Linked DNA regions of Ancylothrix sp. D3o. The protein of the gene in region 3 binds, or shares a complex with, the protein of the main gene of each other region. Links are inferred from orthologs where the notes say so. Each region holds a gene or a part of one and is shown on either strand. Other genes may lie near its edges. The genes, in order: NG798_RS14150, nuoH and ndhK.

Region 1 (6,328 bases), on a different replicon or contig from region 3:
AATATATCGGCGAGTTGTTTTTCTTGCCATTTGTTGATGATTTCGGCTGCTGTCAGGGGTTGTCGGTTGTCCATCCGCATATCGAGTGCGGCGGTGTGCCGAAAGCTAAACCCTCGTGCCGGTGTGTCTAGTTGCCCGGAACTTACGCCTAAATCGGCTATGATTCCATCAAATTGCTCGCTTTGCCCCGGATATTCACAAAAATTTCCGCGCCATATCTTGACATTTTCGCCGAATTGTGATAAATAAGTTTGAGCAGTGGCAATGGCTTGTTCGTCGCGGTCTATGGCGGTGACACGGACATCGGGGGAGGTGGCGAGGATGAGGCTGGTATGACCACCGGCCCCCAGGGTGGCATCAAGGTAGTGTCCGCCTGGGTGGATATTTAAAGCTTCGATGAGTTCTTTGGCAAGGACGGGGATATGGACAAAGGCCGGTGGAGTTGGAGAGTCTGTCATTTTTGGTAAATTAACGCCGCTTCTATTGTGCGTTGTTTGGAGGCTGTGAATACAAATTTGTCAATGGCGGCTATAAGCGATTAAAACTATCTTGCTCAAAGTGCTTTGCCTTCAGCCAATATAATGAGGAGAAGCTAAATAAAACTCAACATAAAGCTGAGACAGAACACCGGCGCTGTTTTTTGCCGTAGATGGGAAAATGGTGGGGCCGGTGCAAAAACTGATAAAGGGGAGAATGCAATAGCGATGCCGAGACTAGAGACAAGAACAGAACCCATGATTTTGAACATGGGGCCACACCATCCCTCAATGCACGGGGTGTTACGCTTGATTGTGACGTTGGATGGCGAAAATGTCCTCGACTGCGAGCCGGTAATTGGCTATTTGCACCGGGGAATGGAAAAAATCGCCGAGAATCGTACTAATGTGATGTACGTTCCCTATGTGAGCCGGTGGGACTATGCAGAGGGGATGTTTAACGAAGCGGTGACGGTGAATGCACCGGAAAAATTAGCCGATATCGCGGTGCCCAAACGTGCCAGTTATATCCGCATGGTTATGCTGGAGTTGAACCGCATTGCTAACCATTTGTTGTGGCTTGGCCCCTTCATGGCGGACGTTGGCGCACAAACTCCGTTCTTTTACATTTTCCGCGAACGCGAATTAATTTATGACCTCTGGGAAGCAGCAACCGGCTACCGGATGGTAAATAATAATTACTTCCGTATTGGCGGGGTGGCGGCTGATTTACCCTATGGTTGGGTAGATAAGTGTTATGACTTCTGTGATTACATGATGCCGAAAGTTGACGAGTATGAGCGGTTAATTACAGATAACCCAATTTTCCGCCGCCGCGTTGAAGGCATTGGTACTATCAGTCGTGAAGAGGCACTTAACTGGGCACTTTCTGGGCCGGTGTTGCGCGCTTCTGGGGTACAGTGGGATTTACGCAAGGTTGACCACTACGAATGTTATGACGAGTTAGACTGGGATGTGCAGTGGGAAACAGCGGGTGATTGTATGGCTCGCTATTTGGTGCGTATCCGCGAAATGCGTGAGTCTGTGAAAATTATCCGTCAAGCTTTAAAGGGTCTGCCTGGTGGCCCTTATGAAAATTTGGAAGCCAAACGGATGACCGAGGGGCCGAAGTCTGAGTGGAACAGTTTTGATTATCAGTTTATCGGTAAAAAGATTGCTCCTACTTTTAAGATTCCCAAAGGTGAACATTATGTGCGCGTTGAAAGCGGGAAAGGTGAGTTAGGAATTTTCATCATGGGGGATGATAATGTTTTCCCCTGGCGTTGGAAAATTCGGGCTGCTGATTTTGTCAATTTGCAAATTTTACCGCAGTTGTTGCGCGGGATGAAGGTTGCAGATATTGTGACGATTTTGGGCAGTATCGATGTGATTATGGGTTCGGTTGATCGTTAATTTTGAACCGCAGATGAACGCAGATGGACGCAGATAGGCTATTTGTGTGCATCTGTGGTTAACTTTTTTTAGAAGCAGAAAACCCATCCGCGTTTATCTGCGTTGATCTGCGGTTAATAAAAATATGCTCTCAGAAATAATTAGCCAAAAAATATCAGAAAACTCTCAGGGAAGAATTTCTTTTGCTGAGTATATGGAGTTGGTTTTATATCATCCTGAACAGGGGTATTATGCAACAAATAAGGTGAATATTGGAGCGGATGGAGATTTTGTGACTTCGCCGCATTTATGTAAGGATTTTGGGGAGTTGTTGGCGGTTCAGTTTGCCCAAATGTGGGAAGTTTTGGGGAAACCCGCTTGTTTTCAGTTGGTGGAAATGGGGGCCGGTCAAGGGTTATTGGCGGCGGATGTTTTGAAGTTTTTGCATAAGCATCATTTTGATTTTTTTGAGTGTTTGGAATATTTGATTGTTGAAAAGGCTGCCGGTTTGATTGCGGAACAAAAGCAGATTTTAGATAAGTTGTCAAGTAATTTTGGGGCTAAGATTCGTTGGTGTGGGTGGGATGAGATAGAGGAGAATTCGATTACCGGCTGCTTTTTTTCTAATGAGTTGGTGGATGCTTTGCCGGTGCATTTGGTGGCGGTAGAAAATCAAAAATTACGGGAAGTTTATGTGAGTTTTGAAGGGGGGGATTTCACGGAGGTGGTGGGGGATGTTTCGACACCGGCAATAGAGGATTATTTTAAGTTTGTTGGGGTTGATATTTGTGGTTATGAAGATGGGTATCGTACGGAGGTAAATTTGGCGGGGTTGGAGTGGATGAAGTTGGTGGGGAGCCGGCTTTGTCGGGGTTATGTTTTGACGATTGATTATGGTTATACTGCGGAAAGGTTTTATCATCCCCGCAGAAATGAAGGTACTTTACAATGTTATTTTAAGCATTCTCATCATAATGATCCGTATGTTAATGTGGGGTTTCAAGATATTACGGCTCATGTGGATTTTACGGCGTTGGAAAAACAGGGTTTTTTGTGTGGGTTGGATAAGGTTGGGTTTGTGCAGCAGGGGTTATTTTTGATGGCTTTGGGGTTGGGTGAAAGAATTGCTGCTTTGTCTTTTGTTGGCGAGGTTGAGGATATTGGGAATGTGTTGCGCCGGCGGGAGGTTTTGCATAGTTTAATGAATCCTATGGGGTTGGGAAATTTTGGGGTTTTGGTGCAGTGTAAAAGTTTGAATGAAAGCGAGATAAATGTGGGTTTGAAGGGGTTAATGATGCCGGTGATGTAGCGGGTTTGTTAGATTGGTAAATGCGGTTTTTTGTGAGGTTGAAAAAAAGGTTTTAAAAAAGCCGGGGTTTGGGGAAACCGGCTTTTTGGTAATGTTTTTATTTTAGTTAAATTCTTCGGAGTCTGGGAGATGATATCGTTTACGGAAGTGCTGGCAAACTTGATAAGATTTTGTTTGGAATGGCTGGTCGTTTAGCCAACAGTTTCCTACTTCTGGTTGTCGGCGACTCCAGAAAGCGCAGTGTTGACAGTTTTTTCGGTTTAAGGAGATTTTTGTTTCGGCTTGTCTGGTTTTAGAAAACATTGTTAATCGGGGGATTTTAAATAAGCTGGGACTACTTTTAGTGTGACGCACTCTTAGCGTCAATGGCCTATGGCAATTGGTATATCATTCTTTACTAGCTGAGATTGGCTACATCCGTATATTTTTTGATTGGGTGTGTCTTGAGGAGTATTACTTTTTGCGGATGTAGGAAATAGGATGAGGATAATTCAAAGATTTCTCAAGGCTTTACACTAGCTTTGAGTTAAGAAAATATTTATTAGGGGTTTTAATAATTGCTGTTATTATAAATACTTTTATTTAGCAAGATGATTTCAATATTATTTTTATTCAAAAAATATATCTCCCCTTTGCCAGAAAAAAGGGGAGTTTCTCATCTATTAATAGCGAATTCGCGGATCGATGTAGGCGTTTAAAATGTCGATTAAGATGCTGGCAATTACGACTATTGCTGCAAAAAATACGACAATTCCTTGTACGGTTGGATAGTCGCGGGAGGAGATGGCTTCATAAAGCCGGTTGGCTAATCCTGGCCATGAAAATGTGACTTCGGTTAAGATGGCTCCTCCGAGTAGGGAAGCTAGGGTTAATCCGAGTACGGTGATAACTGGAATTAAGGCGTTTTTTAGGGCGTGGGAAACTAAAATTCGCCCTTCTGGAATGCCTCTGGCTCTGGCGGCTTCTACATAGTCGGCTTGTAGGGTTTGCTTGAGGTTTACGCGGACAATTCTTTCAAAAATTCCGCTGATGAGAATTCCGAGGGTTATTGATGGTAAGGCGAGGTGATGAAGGGCGGTAAAAAATTGGGTGAGGTTGCCAGAAAGGAGGCTATCAAGGGTGTAAAGGCCGGTGATTGTTGGGGGTGGGGTGATGGTGACGGGGAAACGGGTTCCTAATGGAAACCAGCCTAATTGTACGCCGAATATTAGTTGTAAGATCATGCCGGCCCAAAAGGCGGGGACTGAGTAGGTGATGATGCCAAATAATCGGCCTCCAGCATCCCAGCCGGTGTTGGGTTTTGATGCTGACATCATGCCTATTCCTATGCCAACAGTTAGGGCAATTAGCATACTAAATACTGCTAATTCTACTGTGGCAGGAAAGTAGTCTGTGATGATTTTCCAGACGGTTTCTCCGCGTGTTGTTATTGAGGTTCCTAGGTCGAAGTTGAGTAGTTGTTTGAGGTAGTTTAGGTATTGTAGCCAGATGGGGCCGGCTAGTCCTAATTGTTCTCTCATTATTTCTTTGGCTTCTTGGGAGGCTTTTGGCCCTAATATTGCATCGATTGGATCTCCGGGGGTTGCTCTCAGTAATAAAAAGACTACTGTGATTATTGTGAAAAGCATTAGGGGGGCTAATAGTAGTCTGAGTATTATGTAGGATTGTAGGGCTTTTGATCTTGACATGGGGGTTTTTTTTGGATGCTGGGGTTTATATATTTAACCGCAGATAAACGCAGATAAACGCGGATGAATAGGATGGTTTTTGATGGGTATTTGGCTCTGCCTCCTCTGAAAAAGCGAGGCAGAGATTGGGGAGGAGAGGTTTATTTTTTCATTGTCCAGAATGGGATGCGTTGGGTGGGTTCGATTGTTATTCCTTGAATTTGTTTTTGGGCAAATAGGTATTCTTTACCTTGCCATAGGGGAATATAGGGGATGTCTTTGGCGACAATTTGTTGCAGTTCTTGGAATATTTGTTTGCGGGTTTGAGGGTTTTGTTCTTTTCTTTGTTTGTCTATGAGTTCGTTAGCGCGGGGGTTGTAGTAAAAGGAACCGGCTTGTTTTGTTTCTCCTTCTTCACAGCCTTTTTCTGCTGTTCCTTTGGTGCATTCCATGAAGGGTTGCAGGTAGTTGTCGGGGTCTAAAAAGTCGGGACTCCAATCTAAGATAAATAAGGGATAAATTCCTTTGGCTAGGTTATCGTAGGCGGTGGCTGATTCGACTCCGTTTAATTGCAGTTGTAAGATTCCTCCGAGTTTTCTTTCTATGTCGGCTTTGAGGGTGCTGGCTACTAGGCTGTCTGTGGTGAGGTTTGAACGATACCAAAGTTCGAGTTTTAATGGGTTTTGGGGGCTGTAACCGGCCTGTTTTAAGGCTTCGGTTGCTTTGTTTATATTGGTGTCTCCATTTTGTTCTTTAAACACCGGCTGATAGATGTCTTCCATTGTGACGGGAATGAGGCTATAAAGCGGTTCAATTTGACCGCGAAATACTCGGTTTTGCAATACGGGCCGGTCGATGACTGCGGCTAAGGCTTGTCTTACTGCGAGGTTATCTAGGGGTTTGCTTTGCAGGTTTAGGTTGAGGTAATAAATGCCGTTGCTGCGTTGGGAAAAAACTTGCCAGCCGGTGGAAGATGCTTGTTTTTCTAAGTTGGAAATTTGGTCTAAATCTAAGGTTTGATAAGCTACGTCAACGGCGCCTGTGCGGAAGGATGTAAAGAGGTTTGATGAATTGCTTAGGCGTTGGATATCTATGCCTTTGTTGAGGGGTTTTTCTCCCCAATATTTCTCAAAGGGTTCGAGTTTGATGTTGTCGGTTCCGTAGCTGGTTAATTTATAGGGGCCGGTGCCTACAAATGTGTCGGGTTTGAATTTGCCGGTGCCGGTTTCGTAGGCTTTTGGAGATACTGGACAGGCTCCAAAAAATGTTAGTAATGATGTGAATGCTGCAAAGGGTTTTTTGAGTTTGATGGTTAATTCGTAATCGCCGGTGGCTTTTATTGAATCTACTCTACCGGCAAATAATGAGGATGGCCGGCCTCCATTTTCTATTAGCCTATTGAGGGAAAATGCCATTGCTTCGGCATTAAATTCTGTGCCATCGTGGAATAATACGCCTTTTCTTAAGGGGATGGTGTAGGTTAA
Region 2 (6,394 bases), on a different replicon or contig from region 3:
TTTGAGGGTAAGGAAGTTTGGATCAGGGATGTTTTAAATATAGGTGTTGATCCTGTTTTTTTGCTAGAAAAATTAAAGAAAAAATTTTTAGATTGCGGTGGATATTTGTTAGAAGATACGGCATTTAAAGAAGCTGTGCTATATCCTGATGGGGTGGTGGTGGAGGCGGGCAAGCAAGAGTTGAAAGGCCGGTTGTTAATGGATGCAATGGGGCATTTTTCGCCGATTATTAAACAAGCCCGCCAAGGAGAAAAACCCGATGGTATTTGTTTGGTGGTGGGGAGTTGTGCGAAAGGGTTTGCACAAAATGAAACGGGGGATTTGTTGGTTTCTTTTACTCCAATTTTGCACCAATGTCAATATTTTTGGGAAGCTTTTCCGGCACGCGATGGCAGAACGACTTATTTATTTACTTATTTGGATGCTGAGGCAGATAGGTTTAGTTTGGAGTTTTTGTTTGAGGAATATTTGCGATTATTGCCTCAATATCAAAATGTGGAAATTGAGCATTTAAACTTGGTGCGGGCGTTGTTTGGTTTTTTTCCTTCTTATCGTCAAAGCCCTGTCCAAATGCCTTGGGATCGGGTGATAGCGGTGGGGGATAGTAGTGGGTGTCAGTCGCCTTTGAGTTTTGGGGGTTTTGGGGCAATGTTGCGCCATTTGCAGCGGTTAACGGTGGGGGTTGAGGAGGCGTTAAAAGCGGATATTTTGAGCCAGAATGCGTTGGCTTTGTTGCAACCTTATCAGCCAAGTTTGTCGGTGACTTGGTTGTTTCAAAAGGCGATGACTGTGGGATTGAATCAAAAGGCAGAACCTCAACAAATTAATCGTTTGTTGTCGGCGGTGTTTGCAGAAATGGAAAAGTTGGGTGAGCCGGTTTTGAAGCCGTTTTTGCAGGATGTGGTGCAGTTTTCGGGATTGAGTCAAACGTTGTTAAAAACTGCTTTGAATCATCCGAAATTAATTGCAAATTTAGTTCCGCAGTTGGGGATAATGCCGTTGGTGGAGTGGATGGGGCATTATGTGAATTTGGGGGTTTATACCGGCTTGTTTTCGGTGGGGAATGGCTTGGAATTGGGTTTAAAAAGTTTGCCGGCGGGATGGGATTATTATATGCAGCGCCGGTTGGATGGCTGGAAGTTTGGATCAGGAAGCGATCATCATGGCTAGGTTGGTTTGAAAAATTCATCCTAACTTCGGGAGGGTGATTTTGTGGAAAAACATCTTCATGGGGGGTAGGGGTGCCGGTTTTTCGCTGACTCCTTTGGCCTTTCGGCCTAAAAAGAGAATGAGAATAAGTCTCATAATAGAGCTAAAATGAAGATCGAGAGCACAAAGGTGCTTTGAGTTTGATTTGCGGAGAAAGTGTGTGAGATATCTCAACCTGCGGAATTTGTTACCGGCTTTTTTGTTGCTTTTGGCGTGCAGTGAGCAGCCTCAACCGCCTGCATCTAAATTGCAAAGTCCGGTATCTGAAAAACCTCAACTTAAAATAGTGGCGACATTTTTGCCGATGTATTGGTTTACGAAGGCGGTGGCGGGGGAAAAAGCAGAGGTAGAAGTTTTACTACCTCCGGGGACAGATTTACACGAATATCAAGCAACACCGGCGAATGTTCAAGCGATATCGAAAGCGGATATTTTGGTAAAAAATGGTATGGGTTTAGAGGAGTTTTTGGAAACGACGGTTAAGAATGCTCAAAATACAAAGTTAAAGGAAATTGAAGCGAGTTCGGGTATTTCAATATTAGAAGAAGTTTCGCCGGTAGAGAAGCCGGTTAAAAGTGGCGGTGAAAAAGAACATGATCACTCGCACAGTGATGGTAATCCTCATGTTTGGCTTGATCCAGTTTTGGCAAAACAGCAAGTGGAGGTGATTCGGGATAATTTGATGGAAGTTGATCCAGAAAATAAGGGAACCTATCAAGCAAACGCCGCTGCTTATATTCAGCAGCTTGAACAGTTGGATGCTGAATTTAAGCAACAATTAGCAAAGTATCCGAACTGTACTTTTATTACTTTCCATGACGCTTTTCCGTATTTGGCGAAGCGTTATAACCTCCGACAAGTGGCTGTGGTGGAAATTCCCGAATCAAGTTTGTCACCGGCAGATGTGCAGAGAACAATTGAAGCGGTTAAGCAATATAATGTTAAGGCTTTGTTTGGTGAGTCTGGGGTTGATAATAAGTTGTTGTCGAGTCTGTCAAAAGATTTGAATTTAGAGTTGCGTCCGCTGGATTCTTTGGAAACCGGCCCGCTGGAACCTCAGCATTATTTTTCGGCTATGCGAACAAATTTAGAAACTATTAAATCGGCGTGTAAGTAAAAAACGTGAGTAATTATAATTTGTCTGAAAGTTGGCAACTTGCTGCTTTAAATGTGCCCGTTTTGAAGGTCAGCGATTTAACGGTTTATCAAGGTAACTATGCAGCGCTTAATAATGTTTCCTTTGAATTACAACGGGGAACGGATACTGCTGTAGTCGGCCCAAATGGGGCGGGCAAGAGTACGCTGGTGCGGGCGATTCTGGGCTTAATTAAACGGAGTTCTGGAAATATAGAAATTTTTGGCCGGTCTTTAGAAAGGTTGGGAAATTTAGCACATCAAATTGGCTATGTGCCACAGAATTTTGTATTTGATCGCAGTTTTCCGCTTTCGGTAGCGGAGTTGGTAGCTTTGGGATGGGTGAAGGAAGAGAAAAGGGAAACTGGGGATGGGAATACAAAGAAGGCTGGGAAATTTTCTTTAAGATTTAAGGAACTTTGGCAAAAAAATCCTGAAAAAGAAATGGCTGTAAAAATTGCTTTGCAGCGAGTAGATGCTTATCATTTGAGGCATCAAGCAATTGGGACTTTAAGTGGCGGACAATTGAAAAGAGTTTTGCTGGCTTATTGTTTGGTGATGCGGCGGCAGTTGTTGGTATTAGATGAAGCTTTTGCGGGGGTTGATGCTCAAGGGGAGGCTGAATTTTATTCGTTGTTAAATGAGCTAAAAAGTGAGCAAAATTGGACAGTGTTGCAAGTTTCCCATGATTTAGATATGGTAAGCCGGCATTGTGACCGCGTTATTTGCCTAAATCAAAGTATTGTTTGCACCGGCACGCCAGAAATTGCTCTTTCTACGCAGAATCTTTTGGCGACTTATGGGCCGGCTTTTAGTCGGTATTACCACAAACATTAAAGCTTTATCGGCTGGAAATCATGCTATTTTTTTCTTCGTTTTTTGGTTTGGCTCAAAGCAATGATTTTTTAACTTTGCTGCAATATCCCTTCATGCAGAGAGCGCTTGCCGGTGGGGTTTTGATGGGAATGTTGGGGGGATTATTGGGATGTTTTGTGACTTTGAGACAGTTATCTTTTTTTAGTCATACTGTCGGTCATGCGGCGTTGGTGGGAATTGCAATAGGGTTATTGTTAGGGATAGATCCGACTTGGACTTTGTTACCTTTTACGCTGGCTTTTGGGGTTTTGGTTTTATATTTAATTGAGCAAACTGATTTAAATAATGATAGCGTTTTTAGTATTGCTGTTTCGGCGGCTTTGGCTGCTGGTGTGATTTTGACGAGTTTTATTAAAGGCTATCAAGGTAATTTGATGGGGGTTTTGTTTGGGGATATTTTAGGGATTGGGAATACAGATTTGTTGTTGATTTTGGGGTTGTTGGTTAGTAGTAGTGTGTTTTTGCTTTCGACGTTGCGGCAGCAAGTTTTGATTACGTTAAATGTTGGGGTGGCAAAGGTTCAAGGAATTGCGGTGAAGCTGCATCAATATTTGTTTGTGATGTTGCTTTCTTTGGCGGTGGCGGTGGCTATTAAGGCGGTGGGTGTGTTGTTGGTTAATGCTTTTTTGGTGATTCCGGCGGCGACAGCTAAATTGGTGACGCATCAATTTGCGAGATTTTTGGGAATTTCTGTGTTTTTGGGGGCTTTGAGTAGTATTGGCGGGATGGTGGTTTCGGGTTCGTTTAATTTGGCGTCTGGCCCTAGTATTGTGGTGGTGCAGTTTTTGGTGTTTTTGCTGATTTTGGTGGGGCGAAAGCTGCTGGTGCGTGGTTGAGGGTTTTACTAGCGCATATTGAGGGCAGCCAGGATGCCCCACAGATGTGTTGTCTGTTTGTTTTTTGGGTTTATGGTAGAGACGTTCCGCTGGAACGTCTGGACGGCGGAACGTCTGTAGGCGGAAAGGGAAAAATCTATGAAGGTTATAAGCAGGGATGATGGGGCGGTGAGTAAAAGAGCCGGTCGGGGCTTTCCTTGTGTCCACCACCGAGCGATATACTAAGTTGGGGCAAGTTAAATATCTTCATAATCTGTCATTGAGCGGGAAACATGAACCCTGGAATAGACCTGCAAGGAAGTTTTATAGAAGCCCTGCGGAATTTGGGCCTGCCAGCCGGCACTGCAAAGGTGCTTTGGATGCCTTTGCCGATGCTGGTGTTGCTGGTGGCGGCTACCGTTGGGGTGCTAGTGACTGTTTGGCTTGAGCGAAAAATTTCGGCGGCGGCTCAACAGCGAATCGGGCCAGAGTATGCCGGCCCGCTTGGTGTTTTGCAGGCGGCGGCTGATGGTTTGAAGTTGGTTTTTAAGGAAGATGTGGTGGCTGCGAAAACAGATACGATTCTGTTTACGGCTGGGCCAATCATTGTGATTATTCCGGTTTTTGTGTCGTATCTAATCGTGCCGTTTGGACAAAATCTCATCCTTAGTGATGTGGGTTCGGCGGTGTTTTTGTGGATTGCTTTGGCCAGCCTTCAGCCGATTGGTTTGTTGATGTCTGGTTACGCTTCTAATAATAAATACTCTCTGTTGGGAGGGTTGCGGGCAGCAGCACAATCAATTAGTTATGAAATTCCGCTGGCTCTGGCTGTTTTGGCTGTGGTAATGATGTCGAATAGTCTCAGCACTATTGATATTGTTAACCAACAAGCCGGTTATGGAATTTTGGGCTGGAATATCTGGCGGCAACCGGTGGGTTTTATTATTTTCTGGATTGCTGCTTTGGCGGAATGCGAACGTTTACCTTTTGACTTGCCGGAAGCTGAGGAAGAGTTGGTGGCCGGTTATCAAACTGAATACTCTGGTATGAAGTTTGCGCTCTATTATCTGGCTTCTTATGTAAACCTTGTGCTGTCGGCTTTGATGGTTGCGGTTTTGTATTTCGGCGGTTGGGAGTCTCCGCTTCCGGTTGGCGTGGTTGCCGGTTGGTTGGGCGTGAGTGAGTCTACTCCTTGGTTGCAAGTTGTGAATGGGACTTTGGGCATTACGATGACTTTGCTCAAGGCTTATTTCTTTGTGTTTTTGGCGATTTTGTTGCGCTGGACTGTTCCCCGCGTTCGTATTGACCAATTGCTGGATCTAGGCTGGAAGTTTTTGTTGCCGGTTGGGTTAGTTAATTTGTTACTAACTGCCGGTCTGAAACTGGCTTTTCCGTTTGCTTTTGGTGGCTAAAAAAGTTTGGGTCATTGGCGATATATTTGCCCAATGACCAAGGACTTTTGATTAAGGATTTTTGACCTAACAAAAGAGAAAGAGCATCATGTTAAAGTTTCTCAATCAAGTGGGCGATTACACAAAAGAAGCGTTTCAAGCTGCTAAATATATTGGTCAAGGTTTATCTGTGACTTTTGACCATATGCGCCGGCGCCCGGTGACGGTGCAATATCCTTACGAAAAGGTGATTCCTTCTGAACGTTTCCGGGGTCGGATTCATTTTGAGTTTGATAAGTGTATTTCTTGTGAGGTTTGTGTTCGGGTTTGTCCGATCAATTTGCCGGTGGTTGATTGGGAGTTTAATAAGGAAACGAAGAAGAAGCAGCTTAAGCACTATAGTATCGATTTCGGGGTGTGTATTTTCTGCGGAAATTGTGTGGAATACTGCCCGACTAATTGTTTGTCAATGACGGAAGAGTACGAGTTAGCTGTTTATGACCGGCATGAGTTGAATTTTGATAACGTTGCTTTGGGTCGTTTGCCTTATAAGGTAACAAATGACCCGATGGTGACTCCGATTCGTGAGTTTGCTTATTTGCCGAAGGGCGAAATTGATGGTCACGATTTGCCTGCGGGTTCCCAGCGTGCCGGTTTGCGCCCTGAGCAAATTATGGAACAAACCAAAAAGTAATTTTCTGTGCGTGGTAAGGGGGAAATTTTGTCGCTCATTGGAAACAAAAAATGCTGGATTTTTTGAGCGATTACCTCTTACCCAAAGTGATTTTCAACTAACTGAGGACAAAAAGCTGTGAATTTAGCGGAAGGCGTTCAAGTTGTTTCTTTTGGGTTGCTGGCATTGATGATGATTGGGGCGGCGCTTGGTGTGGTGCTGCTTTCTAATATTGTTTATTCGGCGTTTTTGCTGGCGGCTGTTTTTATCAGTATTGCAGGGATGTATTTGCTGCT
Region 3 (6,369 bases):
TGTAAAAGTTTGAAGGGACTTCTTCAACTTCACGGTCTTTTTGCCATGTTTTGCCACCATCCAAACTGCACAGTAGTTGACCGCTACCACCGGCCAGCCAAACTTCCGAAGGAGTGCGGTAGGCGATATCGAGTAATCCCCAACTGGTAGAAAGTTCTGGAAAAACGGCTTTTTCCCATTCTTCGGGGTTTTCGGGGTTTGTAAATTGCAATTGACCGCCTCTGGCCAGCATCCACAGGTTGCCATCGGGGGTAAAGCCCATGTTTTGGACACGGCGAGAGCTATTGCGGTTGTGGGGTGTCCAGGCATTTTGGCCGGGTTCCCATACAGAATAAAAGTTGCCTTTGGCGGAGACGGCGACATATTTCCCATCAGCCGAGCGCTGGATATTGCGGACGACCCCAACGGCTTCTTGTACCATTGCTTTCCAGTTTTGGCCGCCATCAGAAGTTTTGTAAATGGCTCCGACATCGGTTGTCATTTCGGCACTGTTGGGGCCGAGGGCTAAGATTGTCAGGGGTGAGCCGGGTAGTTTGCTGCTGAGGGGGATGCGTTCCCAGGTTTTGCCTTCGTCGTTGCTGTGTAGCAAGATCGAAGGTTCGCCAATAATCCAGCCTTCTTTACCAGAAAAGCTTACAGATGTCAAGCGGGCTTTTGTATCTTCTTGAAGGTCGATGGGTTTTTGTTCCCAGGTTTGGCCGCCATCGGTGGTTTCGAGGATGGTGGCTTCACTGCCAACGATCCAACCGTGTTTGGGGTTGCCGGTGAAGGCGATGTCTTGGAGGTTGGCGGTGGTTGGCAGTTGGATGACTTGCCAGGGGTTGATCAGGGTGGTGGGGACTTTGCTACAGCCAACACACAAAACAACGGCCACGATTAAGGGCAGAATTCGTTTAAATAAAGTCTGGATTGAGTACATTGCTAGTAATATTTATCGGTTGGTTTTGGGTTTGTGGTACACGCGGTGATACCGACTTACTGTAAGCCGTAGAGGCTGAGAAAGAATATCACGGCTACTCCCAAGGCTCCAAAGATGAGGATGTTTTTTTGGCTTGGGGTGAGGGTGTTGACTCCTAAACCAAAACCTAAGTTTTCTTTAAATCCAGAGGCGGTGCCGGCGGGGCCAACGTTTGTAAAGGCTGTGGTTTTGGCTCCACATACGGGACAGCGCCAGGTTATGGGGAGTTCTTTAAAGGGGGTGTTGGCGGCGATGTCTCTTTTGGAGTCGCCTTTGAGGGGTTCGTAAACGTACCCGCAGGAGCGACATTCGTATTGATCGAGGTTGTTGGTATCGAGGGTTTCGGGACTCATGGCTCGGTAACGATAGGGTTTGGCGAGACAACTGGCCGGTGGACAAACTCAAGTTTTGGTTTGTCTTTCGGGTAGGAGCTTGGCCCTACTAATCCGGGCGCTACAGCAAGGGTCAATTGCTATGATATTAAAATCTGATGCTTTTTTGTTAACGTTTGTCAAGAATTTTGCTTTAAATTTTAATTTTTGTTTTTGGGGAAGGCTGGGTTAGGTTGCTTTATTGTGTGGGGTTTTGCTCTGTTGGCTTCCATAGAAATAATATTAAGCGTTCATAAGTATTTCTTTAAGAAAGTTCTTGTTGTGATTGGTTGAGAGGGTTGGAAAGCTTGAGGTTTGGTCAAGTTTGGTCTGGGGTGGGTTTGGGCTTGATGTTGGCTATGGGACTGGTTTGGCCTAGGGTGATGGTTTTGGCCTTGAAAATCTTAGGCATATATAATGTAATGTGAAGAATCGAAACAAACGTAACTTTACCCTTGGGTCTTTATTTATTGTGTTTGTCCTCAGCGGTTATGAGTATTTCCTGGGCTTTCTAATTATCAGCAGTCTGGTGCCGGTTCTGGCGCTGGGTGCCTCGAAGTTGCTAGGGCCCAAAGGTACGAGTGTGCAACGGCTCACTACTTACGAGTCGGGGATGGAGCCTATCGGTGGGGCTTGGATTCAGTTCAACATCCGCTACTATATGTTTGCTTTGGTTTTTGTGGTGTTTGATGTTGAGACTGTTTTCTTGTATCCCTGGGCTGTGGCTTTCCACCGGCTCGGTCTGTTGGCTTTTATTGAAGCCTTGATCTTTATCGGAATTCTGGTGATTGCTCTGGTTTATGCTTGGCGCAAAGGAGCCTTGGAATGGTCTTAAATACTCCGAATGGAAAAGGGCTGCTTAATCCGGTTGAACGGCCCCAGGTGACAAGCGAACTGTCGGAAAATGTGATTCTGACTTCGGTTGATGATTTGTATAACTGGGCTCGGCTTTCGAGTTTGTGGCCTTTGATGTATGGGACTGCTTGCTGTTTTATTGAGCTTGCGGCGATGATTGGTAGCCGGTTTGATTTTGACCGGTTTGGTTTGGTGCCTCGTTCTTCGCCTCGTCAGGCGGATCTGATTATTACGGCGGGCACGATTACCATGAAGTATGCCCCGGCGCTGGTGCGGTTGTATGAGCAAATGCCTGAGCCTAAGTATGTGATTGCTATGGGTGCTTGTACGATTACCGGCGGGATGTTTAGTGCAGATTCTCCGACGGCGGTGCGGGGGGTGGATAAGTTGATTCCTGTGGATTTGTATATTCCAGGTTGTCCGCCGCGTCCAGAGGCGATTATGGATGCAATCATTAAGTTGCGTAAAAAGGTTTCTAATGAATCGATTCAGGAACGGGGGAATTTACAGCAAACTCACCGTTTCTATACTCGTAAGCATGGGATGAAGCCGGTTCCTGATATTTTGACGGGCGCTTATTTGGCTTCTCCAACTCGTCAAACTCCTCCGAAGGAGTTGACGGAGGCGATAGGGATGCCGGTGCCTCCTGCTCTGTTGACGGCGAAGAAGGAGGAAGCTCGTGGCTGATAATACGCAGATTGTAGAGGCCGGTAAGGTTTCTCAGTGGCTGACAGAGAATGGTTTTGAGCATGAGGCTCTGCCGGCGGATCATTTGGGTGTGGAGATTATTAAGGTTGACCGGGAGTTTTTGCTTCCGTTGGCTACTGCTCTCTATGCTTATGGGTTTAATACTTTGTCTTGTCAGGGCGGTTATGATGTTGGCCCTGGTGATCAGTTGGTGAGTTTTTATCACTTGATTAAGGTGAGTGATAATGTGACTCAGCCAGAGGAAGTACGGGTGAAGGTGTTTTTGCCGCGTGATGATGCGCGGGTGCCTTCGGTGTACTGGATTTGGAAGTCGGCGGACTGGCAGGAGCGTGAGTCTTACGATATGTATGGGATTGTCTATGAGGGGCATCCTAATTTGAAGCGGATTTTGATGCCTGAAGATTGGGTGGGCTGGCCTTTGCGTAAGGATTATGTTTCGCCTGAGTTTTTTGAGTTACAGGATGCTTATTAAGGGTGTTTTGTAATTGGATTTTTTGGGGCCGGCATTTTCTTGTTTAAGGGGGTGCCGGTTTTTTTTATGGGGGTGTTGGTGTGATTGAAATGTCTATGAAAGCCGGACAAAATAAGAAAATAAAAGGTGCCGGTGGAGACTAAAAAAGGGATAGTTGATAAATGCTATAATAGGTAAAAAATCCTACTCAGAAAGGTTAAATGAAAAGGGGAAAGACTATGACTCAAGCTTTGACGAAAAAAGTAACGTTTGATGAATTTATTGCCTGGTATCCCGAAAAGTCAGAAAATCGCTATGAGTTACATAATGGGGTGATTGTTGAGATGCCTAAACCAAGAGGAAAACATTCGGAAATTGCTGGATTTATCACTTTAGAAATAGGGATTCACTGCCGACTTAAAGAGTTGCCTTATTTTATTCCTAAAGAGTTGATACTCAAGCCTTTTCGGGATGAGTCTGGGTATGAGCCGGATGTGATTGTTTTGGATAAGCAAAAAGTTGAAAAAGAGCCGCTTTGGGCAACTTCATCTGTTATTAGCATGGGGTCATCTGTGCGTTTAATTGTGGAGATAGCAAGTACAAATTGGCGGGATGATTATGCTTTGAAGGCGGCGGATTATGAGGAAATGGCTATTGCAGAATATTGGATTATTGATTATTTGGGTTTGGGTGGAAGACGATTTATTGGAAGTGAGAAGTTACCGACTTTATCGGTTTATCAGCTTGTTGATGGGGAGTATGAGGTGAGTCAGTTTCGGGGCAGTGAGACGGTTATCTCCGGGGTATTTCCTGAGTTGAATTTAACGGCAGAACAGATTTTTGGTGCAAGTTTGTAGCGGGCTGAGAAAAAAAATAAGCCGAAATATGACTGTTTAATTTCTGTCAATATCTTTGCGATGTTTGCAAAGAAAGAAGTTTTAAAGTATTAGTCAAATAAAAATTTATTGCTTTTGTTCTCGCCAAATACTCCTACTTTCAGGCAGACCGGCGGAATCTGGGCTATAACCGGCTGGAGTGATGTATTTAGCAGTGCTAGAGTCTGCGCGTTTGATGAAAGTCTCAGCCCGTAATGACTCAAATCAACCGGCAAAGCGCATAAACAGACTCGACACGCCCAACAATTCTTTTGTGCCAAAGTTCCGCAGTTTGAAACCCGCATTGAAAGCTTGTACCTCCCCCCGATCTCAAAAATTCCTGCCTCTATTGACTAAAAAATCAACTTAGGTTATAATTAGACAGAGGGCCAAAAACAGCAAGTCGCCGTTAAAGAAGGCATTTTTGTGAGATCGGCAACCTTGGCTGGGGCCACTTTAATCAAAGCATAAGCACCCAACCCATCCCAAAAACCTATGAAACTATCAAAAATAGACCTAAGCAGCATCATAGCAGCAGGCCACAAAAACGGCCAACTCAACTTATTAATAGACCGAGGCGAAGACATCGAACTAATAGAAATCCCCGCCCCAGTCGCCGCCTATAACGGACTGCAACAAGTCGCCGACATTGCCAACAGAGAAAGTAATCTCACAACACAAATTCCCGCTTCACAACCCATAGCCATGCTGCCGGTTAACTCAACAATGGCCGCCGCCATAGGATACGATCCAGAGCAACAAATATTACAAGTAGAATTTGCCACCGGCAAAATTTATCAATACAGCGACGTCGAAGAAGAAACCTGGGACAATCTCTGCGAAGCCGATTCAATTGGACGCTTTTACAACTATCAAATCAAAGGACACTATAACAGCCGGTGTCTTGATGACAGCCCTTAAAAATTTAACATTTACAAACAACTCAGCCCCCATTAAAACGCAACAAGCCCCTGCTATAATCAACAGGGGCTTGTCTTTATTCCATACATATAACATACATGAGATATAATCAGTACCAGCAGTACCCATCAGAGTCGCGCTCGACAAAAGCACATTCAACACCAACCTGTAAAGTTATATGAAGCAAATATTAGTAGTAGACGATTCAGCAACAATAAGGAGAATGGTAATGGCATCCTTAAGGCAAATTAGCGACGTCAACTTTAAAGAAGCCAGCAACGGATTAGAAGCAATAGAACAGCTTGTAATCGACCCCGTAGATTTAATGATTTTAGACTTAAATATGCCCGATATGCACGGATTAGAAGTCTTAAAATTTCTTAGAGAACATCAATTGTTTAAAAAAATACCCGTCATCGTATTAACAACAAAAAGCGACGCTACCAGCCGAGAAGAAGCCCTAGAAGCCGGAGCCTCGCAGTATGTCACCAAACCCTTCGAGCCCCAAAGCTTCGCCCAACAAGCAAAAGAACTCTTAAACTAAAACCTAAATAAAAACCGTTGTGGAAACAACCAACACCTCCGATGATTTTTTCGCCAGTTTTTTGGACGATTATTTTGCCGAATGCGAAGAACACTTAACCGCAATACGGCGGAACTTGCTCACCATAGAAGCACAAGCTTTCGCCACCACCGAACGACCAATAATTGACGAATTATTTCGCAGCTTTCACACCCTCAAAGGCTTATCCGGCATGGTAGGACTAAAAAAAGCCGAACGCCTAGCCCACGAAATGGAAAGCTACCTGCGCCTCGTGCGAGAAAACAAAGCCAGACTCAACCCCGTATCTACCGACGCCTTAATCGCCGCAACAAAAACCCTCGAACAAGTCATCGCCAACCGGCGCAACAACAACATCTCCCCAGACATCGAACACACAATCAATCACCTAAAAGCAGCCTTTTCCGAAACCGCTCCACATTCCCAAAACCCCCAACCAAAAACAGCCCCCACCCCACCCCAACAAATTCTTCCCAGCGTTACCTTAAAACCCCAAGAAGAAGAACTCCTCAAAGCCGCCACAGCATCAGGAGGCAGAGCATGGCAATTTGAATTCACACCAGAGACACACCTAGCAGCCAAAGGCATCAATGTCAACAACATCCGCGCTCGCCTTCAAGGCATCGGAGAACTCATACACGGCTCACCCCGCATCAGCACAAACGGCA

Evidence for each region.
Region 1: the proteins of ndhK (region 3) and NG798_RS14150 are in contact, whole or in part, in a cryo-EM structure (PDB 6KHJ), measured with the Thermosynechococcus vestitus proteins. The link is inferred for Ancylothrix sp. D3o from one-to-one orthologs. Residues at the interface, in WP_011056552.1 of Thermosynechococcus vestitus: Leu46, Met47, Tyr48, Thr50, Ala51, Cys52, Phe54, Ile55, Glu56, Ala58, Ala59, Ile61, Gly62, Ser63, Arg64, Phe65, Asn76, Pro78, Thr89, Thr91, Lys93, Met94, Ala97, Leu101, Met123, Phe124, Ser126, Asp127, Ser128, Tyr129; in WP_011057128.1 of Thermosynechococcus vestitus: Pro17, His18, His19, Pro20, Ser21, Met22, Val25, Arg27, Met29, Thr31, Ile38, Asp39, Cys40, Glu41, Pro42, Val43, Ile44, Gly45, Tyr46, Leu47, His48, Arg49, Gly50, Met51, Lys53, Ile54, Asn57, Arg58, Pro65, Tyr66.
Region 2: the proteins of ndhK (region 3) and nuoH are in contact, whole or in part, in a crystal structure (PDB 6Y11), measured with the Thermus thermophilus proteins. The link is inferred for Ancylothrix sp. D3o from one-to-one orthologs. Residues at the interface, in WP_096411117.1 of Thermus thermophilus: Arg16, Glu17, Gly18, Leu24, Leu27, Val28, Trp30, Gly31, Arg32, Asn34, Ser35, Trp37, Thr54, Asp55, Ala56, Asp59, Ala61, Arg62, Phe63, Gly64, Glu66, Val67, Phe68, Arg69, Ala70, Ser71, Arg73, Gln74, Ala75, Asp76; in WP_096411122.1 of Thermus thermophilus: Arg36, Val44, Arg45, Met46, Gly47, Pro48, Asn49, Arg50, Val51, Leu57, Gln58, Ala61, Asp62, Ile64, Lys65, Ile67, Phe68, Lys69, Glu70, Ile72, Val74, Glu223, Ala224, Glu225, His233, Thr234, Glu235, Tyr236, Ser237, Trp241.

Annotation. Positions count from the first base shown.
Region 1 is NZ_JAMXEX010000007.1:14,139-20,466, forward strand. The notes cover bases 1-2,796. They hold NG798_RS14150 (NAD(P)H-quinone oxidoreductase subunit H), read left to right. Parts: upstream 1-704; coding sequence 705-1,889; downstream 1,890-2,796. Other genes in these bases: rsmH (16S rRNA (cytosine(1402)-N(4))-methyltransferase RsmH), read right to left, coding at 1-458; NG798_RS14155 (class I SAM-dependent methyltransferase), read left to right, coding at 2,014-2,796. Outside these bases: more of NG798_RS14155, read left to right, coding at 2,797-3,177; NG798_RS14160 (ABC transporter permease), read right to left, coding at 3,840-4,865; NG798_RS14165 (ABC transporter substrate-binding protein), read right to left, coding at 5,006-6,328.
Region 2 is NZ_JAMXEX010000001.1:187,692-194,085, forward strand. The notes cover bases 3,525-6,386. They hold nuoH (NADH-quinone oxidoreductase subunit NuoH), read left to right. Parts: upstream 3,525-4,327; coding sequence 4,328-5,446; downstream 5,447-6,386. Other genes in these bases: NG798_RS00875 (metal ABC transporter permease), read left to right, coding at 3,525-4,055; ndhI (NAD(P)H-quinone oxidoreductase subunit I), read left to right, coding at 5,535-6,119; NG798_RS00890 (NADH-quinone oxidoreductase subunit J), read left to right, coding at 6,237-6,386. Also shown: NG798_RS00860 (FAD-binding oxidoreductase), read left to right, coding at 1-1,170; NG798_RS00865 (metal ABC transporter solute-binding protein, Zn/Mn family), read left to right, coding at 1,370-2,326; NG798_RS00870 (metal ABC transporter ATP-binding protein), read left to right, coding at 2,332-3,180; more of NG798_RS00875, read left to right, coding at 3,201-3,524; more of NG798_RS00890, read left to right, coding at 6,387-6,394. UniProt on the Escherichia coli protein: NDH-1 shuttles electrons from NADH, via FMN and iron-sulfur (Fe-S) centers, to quinones in the respiratory chain. The immediate electron acceptor for the enzyme in this species is believed to be ubiquinone.
Region 3 is NZ_JAMXEX010000018.1:68,111-74,479, forward strand. Bases 1,176-4,012 are described here. They hold ndhK (photosynthetic/respiratory NAD(P)H-quinone oxidoreductase subunit K), read left to right. Parts: upstream 1,176-2,154; coding sequence 2,155-2,871; downstream 2,872-4,012. Other genes in these bases: NG798_RS22305 (rubredoxin), read right to left, coding at 1,176-1,311; ndhC (photosynthetic/respiratory NAD(P)H-quinone oxidoreductase subunit C), read left to right, coding at 1,802-2,164; NG798_RS22320 (NAD(P)H-quinone oxidoreductase subunit J), read left to right, coding at 2,864-3,364; NG798_RS22325 (Uma2 family endonuclease), read left to right, coding at 3,583-4,012. Outside these bases: NG798_RS22300 (photosynthesis system II assembly factor Ycf48), read right to left, coding at 1-919; more of NG798_RS22305, read right to left, coding at 976-1,175; more of NG798_RS22325, read left to right, coding at 4,013-4,200; NG798_RS22330 (KTSC domain-containing protein), read left to right, coding at 4,714-5,139; NG798_RS22335 (response regulator), read left to right, coding at 5,318-5,683; NG798_RS22340 (chemotaxis protein CheA), read left to right, coding at 5,703-6,369. UniProt on the Escherichia coli protein: NDH-1 shuttles electrons from NADH, via FMN and iron-sulfur (Fe-S) centers, to quinones in the respiratory chain. The immediate electron acceptor for the enzyme in this species is ubiquinone.